DNA from 2 places in the Citricoccus parietis genome. Region 2 is predicted to be linked to the other one. Evidence: predicted binding sites of a transcription regulator. Region 2 holds the regulator's gene; the other holds the start of a gene.

Region 1 (7,904 bases), on a different contig from region 2:
GCGGGCAATCTTCGCGGCAGAGGGTCCGCGGGGGAGGACAATACGGGGATGGACCACTCCGGCCGCCGGCCGGACCGAAACGGAGGACCACAGTGACCACCACCCCCCAGAGCAGTGCAGATACCGCGACGGGTACGGCTGCGGACCGCGCGGAATTCCCGGGACTTCCCGTCACCCTGGCGGACATCGAGGAGGCCCGGCGACTGCTGGACGGGGTCATCGTCCCCACGCCGCTGGACCACTCCAGGGCCCTGGGCCGGCTCACCGGCTCGGTGGTTCACCTCAAGTGCGAGAATCTGCAGCGTGCCGGCTCTTTCAAGGTGCGCGGCGCCTACGTCCGGATGGCCAAGCTCTCCGAGGACGAGCGTGCTCGCGGGGTCGTGGCGGCGTCCGCCGGCAACCACGCCCAGGGGGTGGCCTTGGCAGCATCCAAGCTGGGGATCAAGGCGACCATCTTCATGCCCCGCGGCGTGGCGCTGCCGAAGCTGCAGGCCACGAAGGATCACGGCGCCGAGGTGATGCTGCACGGCAACAACGTGGATGAGGCCCTGTCCGAGGCGCAGCGGTATGCGGACGAGTCCGGCTCGGTTTTCATCCATCCCTTCGACAATGCCGACGTGGTGGCCGGCCAGGGCACGATCGGCCTGGAGATCCTCGAACAGGATCCGGAGGTGGACACGCTGGTGATGGGAATCGGTGGCGGCGGCCTGCTCGCCGGCGTGGCCGTGGCCGTCAAGGAGATGGCCCGCCGTCAGGGCCGGCACATCAACATCATCGGCGTCCAGGCGGAGAACGCCGCGGCCTATCCGCCGTCGCTGGCCGCAGACGCCGTGGTGCCGCTCTCCCACGTCTCGACCATCGCCGACGGCATCGCCGTGGGCAAGCCCGGCCAGATTCCCTTCCAGATCATCAAGGAACTCGTGGACGGAGTCGTCACCGTATCCGAGGACGCGATCGCCAACGCCCTGGTGTTCCTGCTGGAGCGGTCCAAGATGGTGGTCGAGCCCGCCGGCGTGGTGGGCGTGGCCGCGTTGCTGGAGGGCAAGCTGGCCGAGCTCGGGATTGAGTCCCAGCACACCGTGGCACTGCTCTCTGGCGGCAACGTGGACCCGATGCTGATGCTCAAGGTCATCCAGTCCGGCCTGGCCGCGGGCGGTCGCTACCTGACCGTCAAGATCTCCCTGCGAGACCGTCCCGGCGAGCTGTCCAACATCTCCCGGATCATCTCCGAGACCGAGGCCAACGTCACCCGGGTGGACCACAGCCGCATCGGCGGCTCACTCAGCATGGGGGACGTGACGATCACGATCGACATGGAGACCCGCGGACCCGAGCACTCGGAGCAGGTGCTGGGCCGGTTGCGCTCCTCCGGCTACCAGCCGATCGTGCAACATTAGCCGGGTTCCTCTGAGCGGCCCACGCATCCTGACCCTTGGGCACCATGTCTAAGCCGCCAGACCGGGACGCCAATAGAAGTTGCGGCGGGGCCGCCGTTCGGGGTCGAGATACCGGGCCGGGACGAACCACGGGATGCCCCGGCGGACGGAGATCTCCCAGGCTCCGGCGTGAACGGCGTGGTGGTGGTGTGAGCACAGCAGTGCTCCGTTCTCCACCGATGTCGGACCACCGTCCTCCCAGTGGTGGATGTGGTGGGCCTCGCACCACGGTGCCGGAATCGAGCAACCGGGTGCCGTGCAACCACCGTCCCGGGCGGTGATGGCGCGCCTGAGCTGAGGCGTGAACAACCGCTTGGAGCGGCCCACGTCCAGGACCTCGCCGCTGCCGCCCAGCACGACCGGGATCAGATCGGCCTCGCACGCGAGCTGTCGGATCGTCTGTGGATTGACGTCTCCCACGTAGGACATGGTCGAGATCGTCCGATCATGGCGTCCCGGTGGACTCGGTGGACTCGGTGGACCAAGTGGACCAAGTGGACTAGATGGGCCGGGTGGGCCGAGGTGTCCGGATGATTCGTTCGAGCCGCTTCGTGGAGTCCGTTCGTCGACATGCACGTCGTCCGCAGTGCCGAATCGGGCGAACAGGGTTTCGTAGTCGATGACCGCCATGATCTGGGGCCGGGCCCGGCCCCTGGGTCCAGGGTGGGCGTTGCCCGTCGGGTTGGTGTTCCCGATGCTGCGGCCGTCCGCGTCCATGCCCGTCTCAGGACCGATACCGACCAGGGCCAGCGCGCCCGTCAAAGCACTGACGAGCCCGTCGAGTTCTCGCTGAGCCCGGCGGCGTCCGTCGAGGGCCTCATTCGCGGCCAGTTCGGTTGCACAGTCTGCATCGTTGGTGTTGGTGCCAGTGCCAGTGCCAGTGCCGATGTGGTCATGGTTTCGACCCTTCGGGTCCGTCCTGCAGTCAGAGCGAGTCTTCCGGGGGCTGGATGCAGCGGAGATCACCGTCTTGAGGACTTCATGCTGTGCGTCGCTGGCCAGCAGTGTCCACTGATGCAGCCCCTTGCCCGGGCCGCGGTAGAACAGGCCCTGCATGGCCTTGAGCTGGTCGTCGGTCGGTTCGGAACCGTCTGGATTGACCACGGCTTCGAAACGCTGCCGCCAGTGAGTGCAGACCTTTCTCAGCGTGTCCGGATCCAGATCCCGGGCCTGGGCGACGAGCAGCCGTTCACCGTCCGCGAGAAGGCCGTCTACCGTTCCGGGAGCCGTGTTTGCCAGGACGGCCTCGCGTTGGGCGGAGGCGATCGTTCCCACGATCATGTCCACCGCTGCTTCGCCCAGCTCGGCTTTCTGCACCGCCTCGGACAGGACCGGCATATCGGCGGGTATCACGGTGGCTCGGTCCAGTGTCAGCGACGCCATGGTGTGGGCGGCCCGGGCCAGCCGGGCTTTCGCCTCGCGACGGTCGATCCGCAAGAGGTCGCGCAAGTATTCTGCGCCGTTCCTGAAGGCACACTTTCCGGGCGGGATGCCCAACACTTCCTCCCGAAGTTGATGTGCCTCGAAAATCCGGTCAGTGTGCCCGGCCAGGGCGGTCCGCGCGGAGTCGATGGCGCGCGCCAGCGCCTCCACGCCCACATGCAACTCCGGCAAGGACCCGGCCACGTTCTCGCTGCAGGGGGAGTCCTCATCTTCATGATTGCCCGATTCATCGTCGATGACCGAGGCGTCCCCGGAGTCTGAAGCTCCGCCGATGTGCATGTCCCCGCCCCGCTGCCCGGCTCTGCCGGAATCGTCTGAGTCCCCCGAACCGTCTACCTCAGGGGTGGGACGGTCCGCATGGGCGTAGAGGCCCCAGTCAGCGCTACGGTCTTCTGCCGGGTGCCGCCGGAGGCGGGGCAATCGGTCCGCCAGTCTTGGGTCAGCCAATCGAGAGGAGAGTTCGGCGGCCAAGGCGCGGGATTGCGCCAATAGTTCGGGCAGGGGCAGCTCAGCCAGCTCATCACTATCTGCCATCGACCCTCCCGTCCTGTGCCCTTGAACCGTTTTCCACCAGCCATGATGGACTAGTACTGGTATTCGAACACGAGTGGCGGACGAGTTTAGCGCTGAGGGCTCGAGATGTGGTTGGCACGCCTCAAGCTGCGCGGTGTGGAGGACAGCGTGGAGGACGAGGCGGACCAAGAGAGGCTTACTCGGTTGCCCAGGAATGGGGCGAGGGCTGGGGTCAGGACTGGGGCGAGGGCTGGGGTCAGGACTGGGATGAGGGCTGGGGTCAGGACTGGGATGAGGGCTGGGGCCAAGACTGGGATGAGGCCTGGGGCCAGGACTGGGATGAGGCCTGGGCTCGGGACTGAATGAGGACCGAGGCGGGACGGGCTCGGGGTCTGTGGATTCTCAGTCAGCGTTGGTGACGACCGTGGCCATGGTGGACGCGGTGAAGGGGCCCACTCGGCGCTTGACGGCCTCCACGGCCGGAACGCTATGGGAGATCTCCTCGATGCGCCGGGACAGCTCGCGCCGATCCATCTGGCCGCGGGCCGGGCCCAATAGACCGTGGGCCACGTTGAGGGCCTTGAGGAGGCCGAGTTCCGTCGCCTCGGCGAGGGTGGCCGGACGGTCGCCGGTGAGCACCTGGCCCAGCCGCTCACGCAGGGCGATCTCCGGGGCAGGACTGGTGGTCATGAAGTGAGGTCCACCGAGGAAGCGGGACTCCTCGGTGACGATGCCCTGCCGGGCCAGGCTCCGGCCCACGGCCGTGTCCGGGTCGAGCTGGGAACGGCCCACCAGGGTGGAGATCTTCTGCCCCGACATCGAGTCCAGGGCCGGCAGGACGGCATCCAGCGGAGCGTGGCCGGTCATCCCGGCCCGCACCACCGTGACCTGCGGGTCCTTGCCCTCCCGGGCGATCTCGATCGTCCCGAGCTCGGCGAGGTCGGCGAGGGCGGCCGCCGCGAGACCATAGCGGCGGTATCCCCGCGCTCGGCTGGCCGTCCCGTGGTCCTTGGTGAGCAGCAGGAACATCTCTTCGACGATGAGCATGCCACCAGCCTAACAAGGTACCGGGCTGGCCGTCGCGTTCCGCTGGCCGCTACGTCATCCGTCGCCACACCCGCCGCCTCACCTGGCAGGCCACCCGCCCCACCGGCAGCCTCACCCACCGGCAGCCTCACCCACCAGCAACCTCACCCACGAGAACGGCGGCGCACCGGGGAACCGGTGCACCGCCGTCGGGAAAGCGGTGTGCAGGGAACGGGCCCTGCCGGTCGGACCAGGCTGTCAGCGCCAGGTCCGCCCGCGTGACAATCAGGCCTTGTACGGCTTGGCGGAGACGATCTCCACCGCGATGTCCTTGCCGTTCGGGGCGGCATAGGTCAGCTTGTCGCCGACCTTGGAGCCCTGGATGGCGGCACCCAGCGGGGAGCGCTCGGAGTAGACGGTGATGGAGTCCTTGTCATCGGCGATCTCGCGGTTGCCGAAGAGGAAGGCCTCCAGGTCGCCGGCGATCTTGGCCTCCACGACCATGCCGGGCTCCACCACGCCGTTGTCCTCCGGGGAAGCGCCCACCTGGGCGGTCTCGAGCAGTCGCTTGAGCTCGATGATGCGGCCCTCGTTCTTGGACTGCTCCTCGCGAGCGGCGTGGTAACCGCCGTTCTCCTTGAGGTCACCCTCTTCGCGCGCCTGCTCGATGCGGTCGATGATCTCCTGACGGCCGGGTCCGGAGATCTGATCCAGTTCCTGCTTCAGGCGGTCGTAGGCCTCCTGGGTCAGCCAGGGAGCGCTATCGGTGTTGCTCATGGACGCGTGTCTCCTTCGAATTGCTCGTCAGCGGCCATCCGGTACGCCACTGAGGGACTGCCGGTGCTGCCGCGCGCATGATGCTGAGCCGCCTAGTGCGGCCCGGGGGGCGATCATGCAAGAACCCCGCCGGCGGAGCCACCCGGTGTTCCACGGGAGGCCCCCGACAGGCGGGGTTGAAACGTACTGCTCTTGATTCTAACGGATGTGTTTCAGATACGTCATATTCGAGGTGATGTGCGTCTCATGAGTCCTCGGGGAACCAGCACGCGTTCACGCCGCCATTGACGCCGAGCGCATCGGTGCGCAGGTCGACGTCGTAGTACGTCGGGGTGCCCGCTGGCCTGGAGTCCTCGGACGCCGGCTCCGGACCGATGGTGACGGTACGCCAGCCGACCACGGCCTTCTCCTCCGAGAGCACCTGGATGGCGCACTGGACCGTGTCCTCAGGGTCCTTGGTGAGCTGGAACCGCACCGAGGCCTGCGTGGGCGACTCGATCGTGAAACCGACGTCCTTCCAACCCAGCGTCTGGGCGTTGGCTGAGGCGGTGAACCACACGATGACCCCCACGGCCAGGGCGAGGGCCGCGGCGGCGATCCATTTTCCCCAGCGCTGAGCGAACGAGGGGCGGATCCGTTGGGGACGCCCATACCGGTTCGCTAGGCTGTCCACCGGAGCAGGCTCCGCCGAGGTCTGGAGTGTAGAAGTCATATCACTCCATGGTATCCCGGCGCGTCACCGTCCACCGCAGTTCATTCCCCGGACCGACCGGTCCCCGAACATGCCGTCCCGAACCCCCGCACACACCGGCGGGTGACCTCCGGGACGGGAAAGCAGCCGAGGCCACGTGAGCAGTACGAACCCGACCAACCTGGACGACCCGGAGCACCGGGACGGCATCGCTGCGCCGGAATTCGGGGTGTCCGTGGGGCAGACGTCGTACGGCTCGGTCGAGCCGGAAGAACACCATGCCGTCCCCGAGGCCGGGGGAGTGCCGGCGTCCCAGGGTCTGCGGCTGATGGCCGTCCATGCCCACCCGGACGACGAATCCTCCAAGGGCGCCGCCATGATGGCCGCCTACGAGGCCGCCGGAGCCGAGGTCATGGTCGTGACCTGTACCGGGGGTGAGCGGGGGGACCTGCTCAACCCGGGCTACGGGGACACGGTGCGCCTGGACCGGGACATCACCGGCGTGCGGCGGACCGAGATGCAGGAGGCCGGGGCCGCTCTCGGCATCGAGCACCGGTGGCTCGGCTTCATGGACTCCGGACTGCCCGAGGGTGATCCGATGCCCCCGCTGCCCTTCGGCAGCTTCGGCACCCTCCCCCTGGAACAGGCGGCGGCCCCGTTGGTCAGGGTGATCCGTGAGTTCCGTCCGCACGTGTTGATCAGCTACGACGAGATCGGTGGCTACCCGCACCCGGACCACATCAAATCCCACGAGGTCACGGTGGAGGCCTACCGGGCCGCCGGGGACCCGGAGCGGTATCCCGGGACCGGGGAGGCCTGGACCCCCTCCAAGCTCTACTACGACCGTGCCTTCAACCCGGACAAGTACCGGGCCCTGCACGAGGCCTACCTGGAGGCGGGCGAGGAATCGCCGTACACGGAGCGGCTCGAGTGGTTCCGCAAGCTCCTGGAAGAGCAGGAGCGGGCCGAGGCCCAGGCGGCCGAGCAGGACGTGCCGTCCGCCACCGCCCCGGCTCGATTCCGGCTGACGCGCCACCAGGTCACCACCCAGATCCACGTGGCCGACTACTTCGAGCAGAGGGACAACGCCCTGCGTGCCCACCGCACCCAGATCGATCCGGAGGGCCAATTCTTCGCCACGCCGAATGCCCTGCTGCGGCGGACCTGGCCGTGGGAGGACTACGTGCTGATCGATTCGCGCGTGGAGACCACACTGCCGGAGACGGACCTCTTCACCGGACTGCGCTGACCCGACGCCGGCCGGTATCGGCTGTGCGTCGGCCGCGTGCTGGCCGCACGGTTGCCGCAGGGCGGCCGCCCGCTGCCGCGGGCCGGCCCGTCGTGTGGGGACGGTAGACTGGGTGACCGTGATCGCCTTCCTTCCCCTTGCCGTATCCCCATCTGCCGCCCCCGCGTCCAGCAGTGGTGGCGAGGCCTCGGAACAGCCGCTGCCCGGGGTGCAGGAACCGACGCTGCGTCCCGGACTCGACCAGACTGAGGTCACGCCCGGCATTGAGGGATTCCTGTTCACGGCACTGATGGTGGCCATGGCCATCGTGGTCATCCGCCTCATGGTCCGGTCGGTCCGGCGGGTGCAGTACCGGTCCTCGCAGGCCGAGGACATGCTCGTCGAGCGCTACCAGGGGCACCTGCCAGAAGATGTGCGCCATCCCCACGACGAGGTGGACCCGGACTCGCGAGCCGCCTCCGACGTCGATCTCCAGCGGGCCCGGCTCCAGAAGAAGTACCCGGGCTACCTCGACAGCCCCGCACCGGAGCCGAAGGCCCCGGACTCCGGCCGCGACTGAGGTCCGAGCCGGGCTGGCGCCGCAGTGGAGACGGGGCGCCAGTCAGACGCCGGCCACCGCGCAGGCCTCGGTCAGCAGGCCACGCAACTGCACCGCCGAATGGCTGCCGTTGAAGATCTCCGTCCCGGGCTGGAAGGCACGCCCGGCGGCGAGCGGGCCGGCGTCGACGGCATCGAAGCCGATCCGGTCGATGAAGGCTGCGACCAGCGC
Region 2 (7,904 bases):
GAGTAGTCCTGTCCCGGGGTGACGGTCACGGTGGAGCCGTCCGTCACGGCGGTCCCCTCGCCCGTCGCGACCTGGGCCGCGGTCACGGTCAGCGGCGCCTCGCCCTCGAACGGGTTGACGTCGTTCTCCAGCACGTTGACCGTGACGGGTTCGCCGGACCGGGCCTCCGGGACCTCGTCATCGAGGGCGCGCGGGAGCGCCCGGGAGGTGCCCACCACGTCGACGGTGATCTCTGCGGCGACGGGCTCGGCCTCGCCGTCGGACACCGTGAACGCCACGGTGCCCGTCGTGCCCCGCTCCGCGTTGGAGGAGGGGGTCACCGTCAGCTCGGTCCCGTCGAGTTCGGCCGCGAACTCGCCGCTGACCTGACCGCGGGAGAAGGTCAGTTCGTCGCCGTCGGGATCCGAGGCCAGCGGGCTGAGGTCCAGGGTCACGGGGTCGCCGCCCTGCTCGATCTGCAACGAGCTGGACTGCACCGTCGGCGGATTGTTCTCGTCCGGACGCGGCTCGACGGTGATGGGGATGGACAGCGTGGACACCAGCCCGTTCGGGTCCGAGCCATCCTCGCCATCCGTCACGGTCACGTTGACCGACGCACCACCGGCATAGTCGGCCGGAGCCGTGAACCGGACCTCGGTGGCCGATCGCACGGTGAACGCGGCGGACGCGGGGGTGGCGGACGCCGAGCTGTCGTCGGTCAGCCGCGGCGTGCGGCCGTCACGGACACCGATGTGATCGGTCAGGTCCACGCGGAGGTCCTCACCGGCCACCACGCGCAGCGGTTCGGTGGTGGTCAGCCACGGCGCGCGGTGGTCATTGCCCGGCACGAGGATGAAGGCACGGCCCACCCCGCCGTCCACGTCCGTCACCGTGTACATGATGACCTGTGCCGCCGGCTGCACGGGGACGACCACGTTGGTGCCCTCCACACGGGCACCGGCCGCCTGGGCGGCCTCGTCCACGCCGAGCTCGAGGTCCTCCACGGCGCCATCGGGGTCCTCGTCGTTGTCCAGGACCGAGACGGAGATCTGCTCCCGACCGTCGATCTCCTCGACCCCAACGAGGTCGTCGCGGGCGATGGGCGGCATGAGCGGGGCTTCCTCATCCACGCGGATGGAGAGGTTGGCCGTAGCGGTGGCGCCGGCGGGGTCGGCGATGGTGTAGCCGATGTTGAGGAAACCCTCGGTCTCCGGGGTGACGACGCGGACCCGTCCGTCCACGATGTCCACCGGCACCTCCGGCTGGCTGGGGGCGAATCGGTCCTGCACCAGGGTCACCTGATCGCCGTCGGGATCGGCGTCGTTGGCCAGGACGTTCGTGGTGAAGGTGCGCCCGGGCCGGACCTCGACCGAGTCGTCCAAGGCGACCGGCGGATGGTTCGTGCTCAGCGGCTGAGCGATCCCGATGGTCACGGTGCCGGTGGCCCGCGCGCCCAGCCGGTCCACGATCGAGTAGGTGAAGTGGTCAGAACCAGTGGCGGCACTGGAGGCGGTGTACACCAGCCGACCCTTCTCCATGCGTACGGAACCCTGGGTGGGTGGCGACTGCACGCCCTCCAGGGTCACGGAGTCTCCGTCCGGATCGATCCCGTCCAACGGGATCGGCACCGCCACGGCTTCTCCGGAGAGCACGCGGGCGGACACGGAGAGGGGCACCGGCGGGTTGTTGGACTCTCGATCCATCGGCACCATGGTGATCTCCACGGTGGCCGAGGCCGCCTGCCCGTCCGGGGCACGCACCGTGTAGGCGAGAGTGGCCCGCCCTGGCTCACTGCCGGCGCGGAACCTGACCTTTCCATCGGAGACGAAACCGATCCCGCGGCCTTCGGCGACCTGGCGGTCGAGTTCCGGCTTCAGGCTCAGTTCTTCCTGGTTGGGGTGGGTGTCATTGGCCAGGACGTCGATGGTGACCACATCACCGACGCGGACGTTCGCCGCATCCGCGACGGCGATGGGCGGCTGCATGACCTCCGGTTCCGGCAGCGGCACCACGGTGACCTGACCCTCGGAGGTGCCCTGGGCGTTCGACACTGAATAGGAGAAGGTGGCGGGACCGGTCATCCCGCCGGTGTCCACCACCCGGATGTGGTTGAAGTCCTCGACGGCCAGTTTCAACGGGGCCGGCACCCCGGACTCGGTCGTGGCATCCTGGACCCCCTGCACCACGAGCACGCCTCCGGTCGGGTCGGTGTCATTGCCCAGGACGTTGACGAGGGTCTGACCGCCCGCCGGCAACAGCGCGATGTCACGCACGGCCACCGGCAGTCCGGAGCTCTCCTCACTCTCCACGACGTCCACGCGGATCAACCCGGGGGCGGAGTCGTACTCGTTCGCCGCCAGATACTCGACGTAGTAGGTGTCGGCGACATCCGAGGACCACTGCACCGATCCCCCGGCGGCCGAGTAGTCGATCTCCGCATTCTCTACAGCAGCCACTTGGGCGAGGCGCAGTTGGCCGCCCAGTGGATCGGTGTCGTTCTCGAGCGGGTAGAACGTGATCTCCTGCCCCGCCTGGACGGTGACGTGGTCTGCCTGGGTGATCGGCGGATGGACAGATCCGCGTTCGAGGACCTCGATCTGCACCGTGCCCGTGGTGGTCTCGCGCCCGTCGGTCACGGAGACCTGGATGTCCCGGCGTCCGGCTTCGCCGGTGTTGTCTTGGTACGTGAGCTGGCCGTCCGGACGGGTGCGCACGGTGTCCGGCTCCTCTGCCAGGGCGCCCACGAGCTGGAGGTCGTCACCGTCCGGGTCGATCCAGTCGGTCAGGACCTGGCTCGTCACAGATTCTCCGGCCGGCACGCGCAGCACCGCCTTGCGCTCCTGGGTGGGCCCCCGATTCTCACTGTCCGGCACCACCTGCAGAGAGATCTGAGCCGTATCCGTGCCACCACGCCCGTCGTTGGCCACATAGGACACCTCGGACCGGCCGCTCGCGGATTTCGGGACGACGACCTGCAACCCGATGCCGTCGATGATCTCCTGCACCGTGCCCACTGAGGGCTGGTCACCCTCGAGGGAGACCGTCAGGACATCACCGTCCGGGTCGGAGTCATTGAACAGGACGGGCAATTGCGTGGTCCGCCCGGGCCGCACGCCGAAACTGTCATCCTCCGCCACGGGCGGCCTGTTCTCCTCCTGCCGCTCCGGCAGAGCGGTCTCCTGGGTGACCTCGTCGGATTCCTCCTCCGTCTCCTCGCCCTCGCCCTGGGGCGGTTCGAGGTCGTCCCAGTTGGCGACCACCTTCATCTGGTCGAGGACCATCCAGTTGGTCCCGGACGTCGTGTCGTTGAGTACCACGACATCGCGGTTCACCCGGAAGACCAGCTCCGCGCCGGCCGTCAGCTCGGGGATGGGGACGATCTGATCCTGTTCTTCACCGTCACAGTCCTGCAGGTAGTGCCCGGTGACGGCCGAGGCGGCATGAAGGCAACCGGCTACCCGAACGGGGGCCGTTGCCGCCACACTGCCGTCAGCACCAGCGGGTGAGGTCGATCCGGCGGAGGCGTCCGTGGGAGGGACGATGCTCATGGCCTGAATGTCCCCGTTGGACAGAGCCACGGTGACCAGGTCCCGCTCGGTAGACAAAGCCACCTGGTCCACCTCAGGACCGGACGGCTGTGGCACCGCACCCACCAGCCGCTCATCCTGCACGGAGTGGCCTGGCCAGGACAGGGTGCCGGACTCAGGGTCCACCACCACCGGAACGTCGCCCACGGCCACCAGCTGCGGTTCCTGCATTCCGGACAACCCTTCGAGGCCGTCCTGGCGGGTCTCCACCAGGGCACCAGGCTGCTCGCCCTCGGCCGCGAAGCGAATCACGGTGTCCCGGCCGAGGTCCGCCACGAACACCTCGCCACCCACCGTGGTCGTCGACGTCACGGCTCCCTCGGCCTCGTAGAGCGGTTCGTCCGTCGAGACCTGGGGCGTCGGGTCCACCGTCCCCGCGTAGACGGCCCCCTCGGCGGGATTGCTGGCCGAGATGACGCCGGCGCCCAGCGCGAAATCCTGGGTGGCCGGCATCATGACCTGGTCGCCGGCGACCATGGCGGTGGTGTCAATGGAGGTCAAGGCGCCGGAGGCCGGGTCCAGCATGAGGGCGGTGGCATCCTCCTGGTGAAGTTCGAAGTCCTCCACCGGGGGCCGGAAACCACCGTCCAGGATGGTGGACTCGTGGTTCAGGTGGCCGACGTATCCCCCACTGTTGTGGGTGACCCAGATGCCGGCATCATGCAGGTCGAGGTCAGCCGTGTCGAAGCCGGGATAGAGGAAGGCACCAGTGGCCACGAGGGCACCGACGGCGGAGAAGGCCACCGGGGTCGCCACAGACTTCATCTGCTTGCGCTTGTTCCCCATGAGTGCCCCGTCATCAGCAGTTGATCCGCCTCACTACGGACCCAGGCCATCCTAGCGGCGGGCTGAAGGGAGTCGAATCCCCCGGCACTCCCTGCGGGGCCAGCGGAGACTCAGGCCCCAGCGGGGACGAACAACACCTGACCGGGCTGCAGGTCGCCACCGTCGAGGTCATTAAGTTCGCCGATGCGCAGGATGGCCTCGTTGCGGGGCGACTCGGGGGCCGTGCGCCCGGCGATGGCCCACAAGGTGTCGCCATAGTTCACCGTGACCGTCTCCACGTCCGCAGCCGGCTGGTCATCGGAGGCCGCCGCCGGAGCCATCCCGTGGGCGCCGAAGAAGACGGCGGCCACTGCGGCCAGGACCGCCAGAACGATGACGGGGAACCCCACGAAGAGGAAACGACCACGGCGGTTCAGGTGGAATCCGGCGGAGCCGGCCGTGCGGATCTGGACCGATGCTGCAGTGCTCATGCTCTTCTGCCTCTCCTCCCGGAACCCCGGGCCATCTAGAACGTGTGTTCGACTGCTTCGACGTCATGTCTAGCACGCCTGTTCGAAACATGCCAAGAAAAATTCGAACATATCTTTGAATCGAGGGTGTGACTCCGGTACCGTCGGACCCAGCGACCAGCAAGAGACACTTCACCAAGACCGACGGACACGATAAGAACGGATGGTCGAATGGCCCCCCGGATTCCCACTCCCGCCCCGGACCCGCACCACGATCACGGCGTCCGGCCCCTCACCGATCGTCAGCGGATCATCCTCGGATCCATCCGCTCTGCGATCGCCGCACACGGGTATCCGCCGTCCATGCGGGAGATCGGAGATGCGGCCGGCTTGGCCTCGCTGTCATCGGTCACCCATCAACTGGGTCAGCTGGAGAAGCTCGGCTACATCCGCAAGGATCCGGGCCGCCCGCGGGCCATGGAGGTCCTGCTGGACGAGAACGGCCTGGCCCTCGTGGCCGAGTCCGCCGTCACGTCCCCCGAATCGGCAGCCACGCCGGAGGGGGCGGTGAGGACCCTGCACACCGGGGCCGCCGACGGTGATGCCGTCCCGGTCCCCCTGGTGGGCCGGATTGCCGCCGGTGGGCCGATCCTCGCCGACCAGCAGGTCGAGGACGTCATGACCCTGCCGCGTCAACTGACCGGCGAGGGGGAACTGTTCATGCTGAAGGTCTACGGCGATTCCATGGTCGATGCGGCCATCTGCGACGGCGACTGGGTGGTGGTGCGTCAGCAGAACAACGCACAGAACGGGGACATCGTCGCCGCGTTGCTGGACGACGAGGCCACCGTCAAGACCTTCCGGCAGCGGGATGGCCACACGTGGCTGCTGCCGCAGAACTCTGCGTATGAGCCCATCCTCGGCGACGAGGCGACGGTCATGGGCAAGGTCGTCACGGTACTCCGGGCGCTCTGAGCCCCATGAACCATCGGCCTCTGCCGCCGGGCGTCCGCGTGGCGGATGCCGAGGAGTTCGTCTACACCCACGGGCGGCTGCTCGAACGCCGCCGGGTGGACCTGCTGCTCCACGGCGGCGGCACCGAGGGTGTCCTGGCTGCCCTGGGGGCGTACCGCAATCCTGACGGTGGATTCGGTCACGGCCTCGAACCCGATGTGCAGTCACCGAAGAGTGAGGCGCTCTCCACGCTGACGGCTCTGGACCTCTTGGCCGGTTGGGATCTGGCCGAGCACCCCTGGGTTCGCTCTGGACTGGAATGGGTGGCCTCGACTTCCGGGCTGGACGGTTCCGTGCCGTTCGTCACCGAGGCCTCCCTCGAGTGGCCCCATGCACCGTGGGTCCAACCGGTTCCCGGCGGTTCGCACCTCACGTATGGCTTCGCCGCCGCAGCCCTGCTGACGGGGTTCGCGGGCGGGTGGGCTGAGGCCGCCTCGGACTGGTGCCGCCTCCGCTTGTCCCGGGCTGCGACTGCCGGCGACCTGCCCGCCTATGAGGCCAAGTACGCCCTGAGGTTCCTCGCTGCGGACGGCCTTCCCACGGGCTCGGTCGACAGCCCGATTCTGGCAGCCCTTCGTGAGCGGTTGTCCGCCAACGGCTCCCTCCCCGTGCAGGGTGGCGTTGAGGACGAGAGCATCCATGCGCTCGACCTGGTCCACCATCCTTGGACGGTCCCCTTCCCCTCGGACCTCTACGGCGGCCTGGTCCCTGCGGCCGTGATGTCCCGGGACCGCCGGTGGCTCGCATCCGCCCAGGAGCCCGATGGCGGATGGTCCGTGGACTGGCCGGCCTGGAGCCCGGCCCCCGGCATCGAATGGCGGGCCATTCGCACGGTCGGCGCCCTCGAGATGCTGATCCGCTAGTCAGCGGGACGGAGCCGCTCCAGCACGCCGCGGACCACGGAGGGATCGGCCGTCGGCCAGAAGTCCGGCAGGGTCGAACGCAGGAACGATCCGTACCGTTCCGTCGCGAGCCTGGAGTCGAGGACAGCCACCACACCGCGGTCCGTCGCGGTCCTGATGAGCCGGCCGGCGCCCTGCGCCAGGCGGACCGCCGCATGGGAGGCGGAGACCGCCATGAACCCGTTGCCGCCATGCCGGCTGATGTCTCTGGACCGCGCCGTGGACAGGGGATCGTCCGGTCGCGGGAACGGGATCCGATCGATGACCACCAGGCGGCAGGACTCGCCGGGTACGTCCACGCCCTGCCACAGGCTCATGGTCCCGAACAGACAGGTGTCCTCCTCCGTGGCGAACTGACGCACCAGGGCGGTCAGCGTGGTGTCGCCCTGGCACAGGATCGTGGGCTTCGGACCGAGCCGCGTGCGCATCTCGGCGGCAGCGTCCTCGGCGGCTCGTTTGGAGGAGAACAGGCACAGAGCGCCGCCGCCGGACGCCCTGAGCAGTGCCTCGAGTTCGTCATAGGCCTCGGGGGCAGCGAACCGACCCGGCTTCGGCAGATGCCGGGCCACGTAGAGCACACCCTGCCTCGGGTAGTCGAAGGGGCTGCCCACGTCCAGACCGGTCCAGGCCGGCGCCCCCTCGCCCATCAGGCCGAGGGATCCCGCCACCGGGTTGAACGACTCACCGATGGCCAGCGTGGCCGAGGTCAGCACGGTCGTGGCCTGGCCGAAGAGTCCCTCACGGAGTTTGCCGGCCACGGACAGCGGGGCCACGTAGAGCATCGGAGCCGCGGACTCGTCCCCGGGGATCCACCCGGTGCCGGGCTCGAAGTGGCCCGGACGGGACGCCCAGAGCACCTCGGGGTGACTGGTGTCCGGGGTGGTCTCCAGCATCCGCTCGGCCACGTCCAGGACGTCCTGCATCCGGGATCGGGCCATCTGACGCCCGCCGTCGGCCGCGGAGTCGGCACCTCCCCCGCTCGGCTTGGAATCACTGAGCCCCTGGCGGGCCGCATCACGGACAGCCTTCAGGGCGTTCTGCTGGACCTCGTCCGGCCCACGCGGTATCAGGCCCGTGGGGGTGGCGGTGAAGGCGGCGTCAAGGCCGGCGCCGGCCTGCACCAGGTCCTCCACGGCGATGGCCGTGTGCTTACGGGCCGAGGAGGCCGCGGCCTGCACGATGGCCCC

Evidence for each region. Region 2 encodes LexA, which represses DNA repair genes until DNA is damaged. Its sites were predicted from a motif close to TCGAACANNTGTTCGA; they were not measured.
Region 1: a site for LexA is predicted at 3,465-3,480, ahead of ACFFIO_RS08040 (HNH endonuclease signature motif containing protein). Genes of this name have one in related genera too.

The regions. Positions count from the first base shown of each region.
Region 1 is NZ_JBHLWH010000021.1:213,703-221,606, forward strand. It holds gene ACFFIO_RS08030 (AI-2E family transporter) at 1-96, shown strand, start outside; gene ilvA (threonine ammonia-lyase) at 177-1,397, shown strand; gene ACFFIO_RS08040 (HNH endonuclease signature motif containing protein) at 1,446-3,413, opposite strand; gene ACFFIO_RS08045 (GOLPH3/VPS74 family protein) at 3,795-4,439, opposite strand; gene greA (transcription elongation factor GreA) at 4,704-5,195, opposite strand; gene ACFFIO_RS08055 (DUF4307 domain-containing protein) at 5,440-5,907, opposite strand; gene mca (mycothiol conjugate amidase Mca) at 6,215-7,135, shown strand; gene ACFFIO_RS08065 (hypothetical protein) at 7,254-7,694, shown strand; gene ACFFIO_RS08070 (NADPH-dependent F420 reductase) at 7,737-7,904, opposite strand, start outside.
Region 2 is NZ_JBHLWH010000027.1:155,159-163,062, forward strand. It holds gene ACFFIO_RS09800 (Ig-like domain-containing protein) at 1-4,352, opposite strand, end outside; gene ACFFIO_RS09805 (LysM peptidoglycan-binding domain-containing protein) at 4,463-4,822, opposite strand; gene lexA (transcriptional repressor LexA) at 5,033-5,776, shown strand; gene ACFFIO_RS09815 (hypothetical protein) at 5,782-6,678, shown strand; gene ACFFIO_RS09820 (ATP-dependent DNA helicase) at 6,675-7,904, opposite strand, start outside.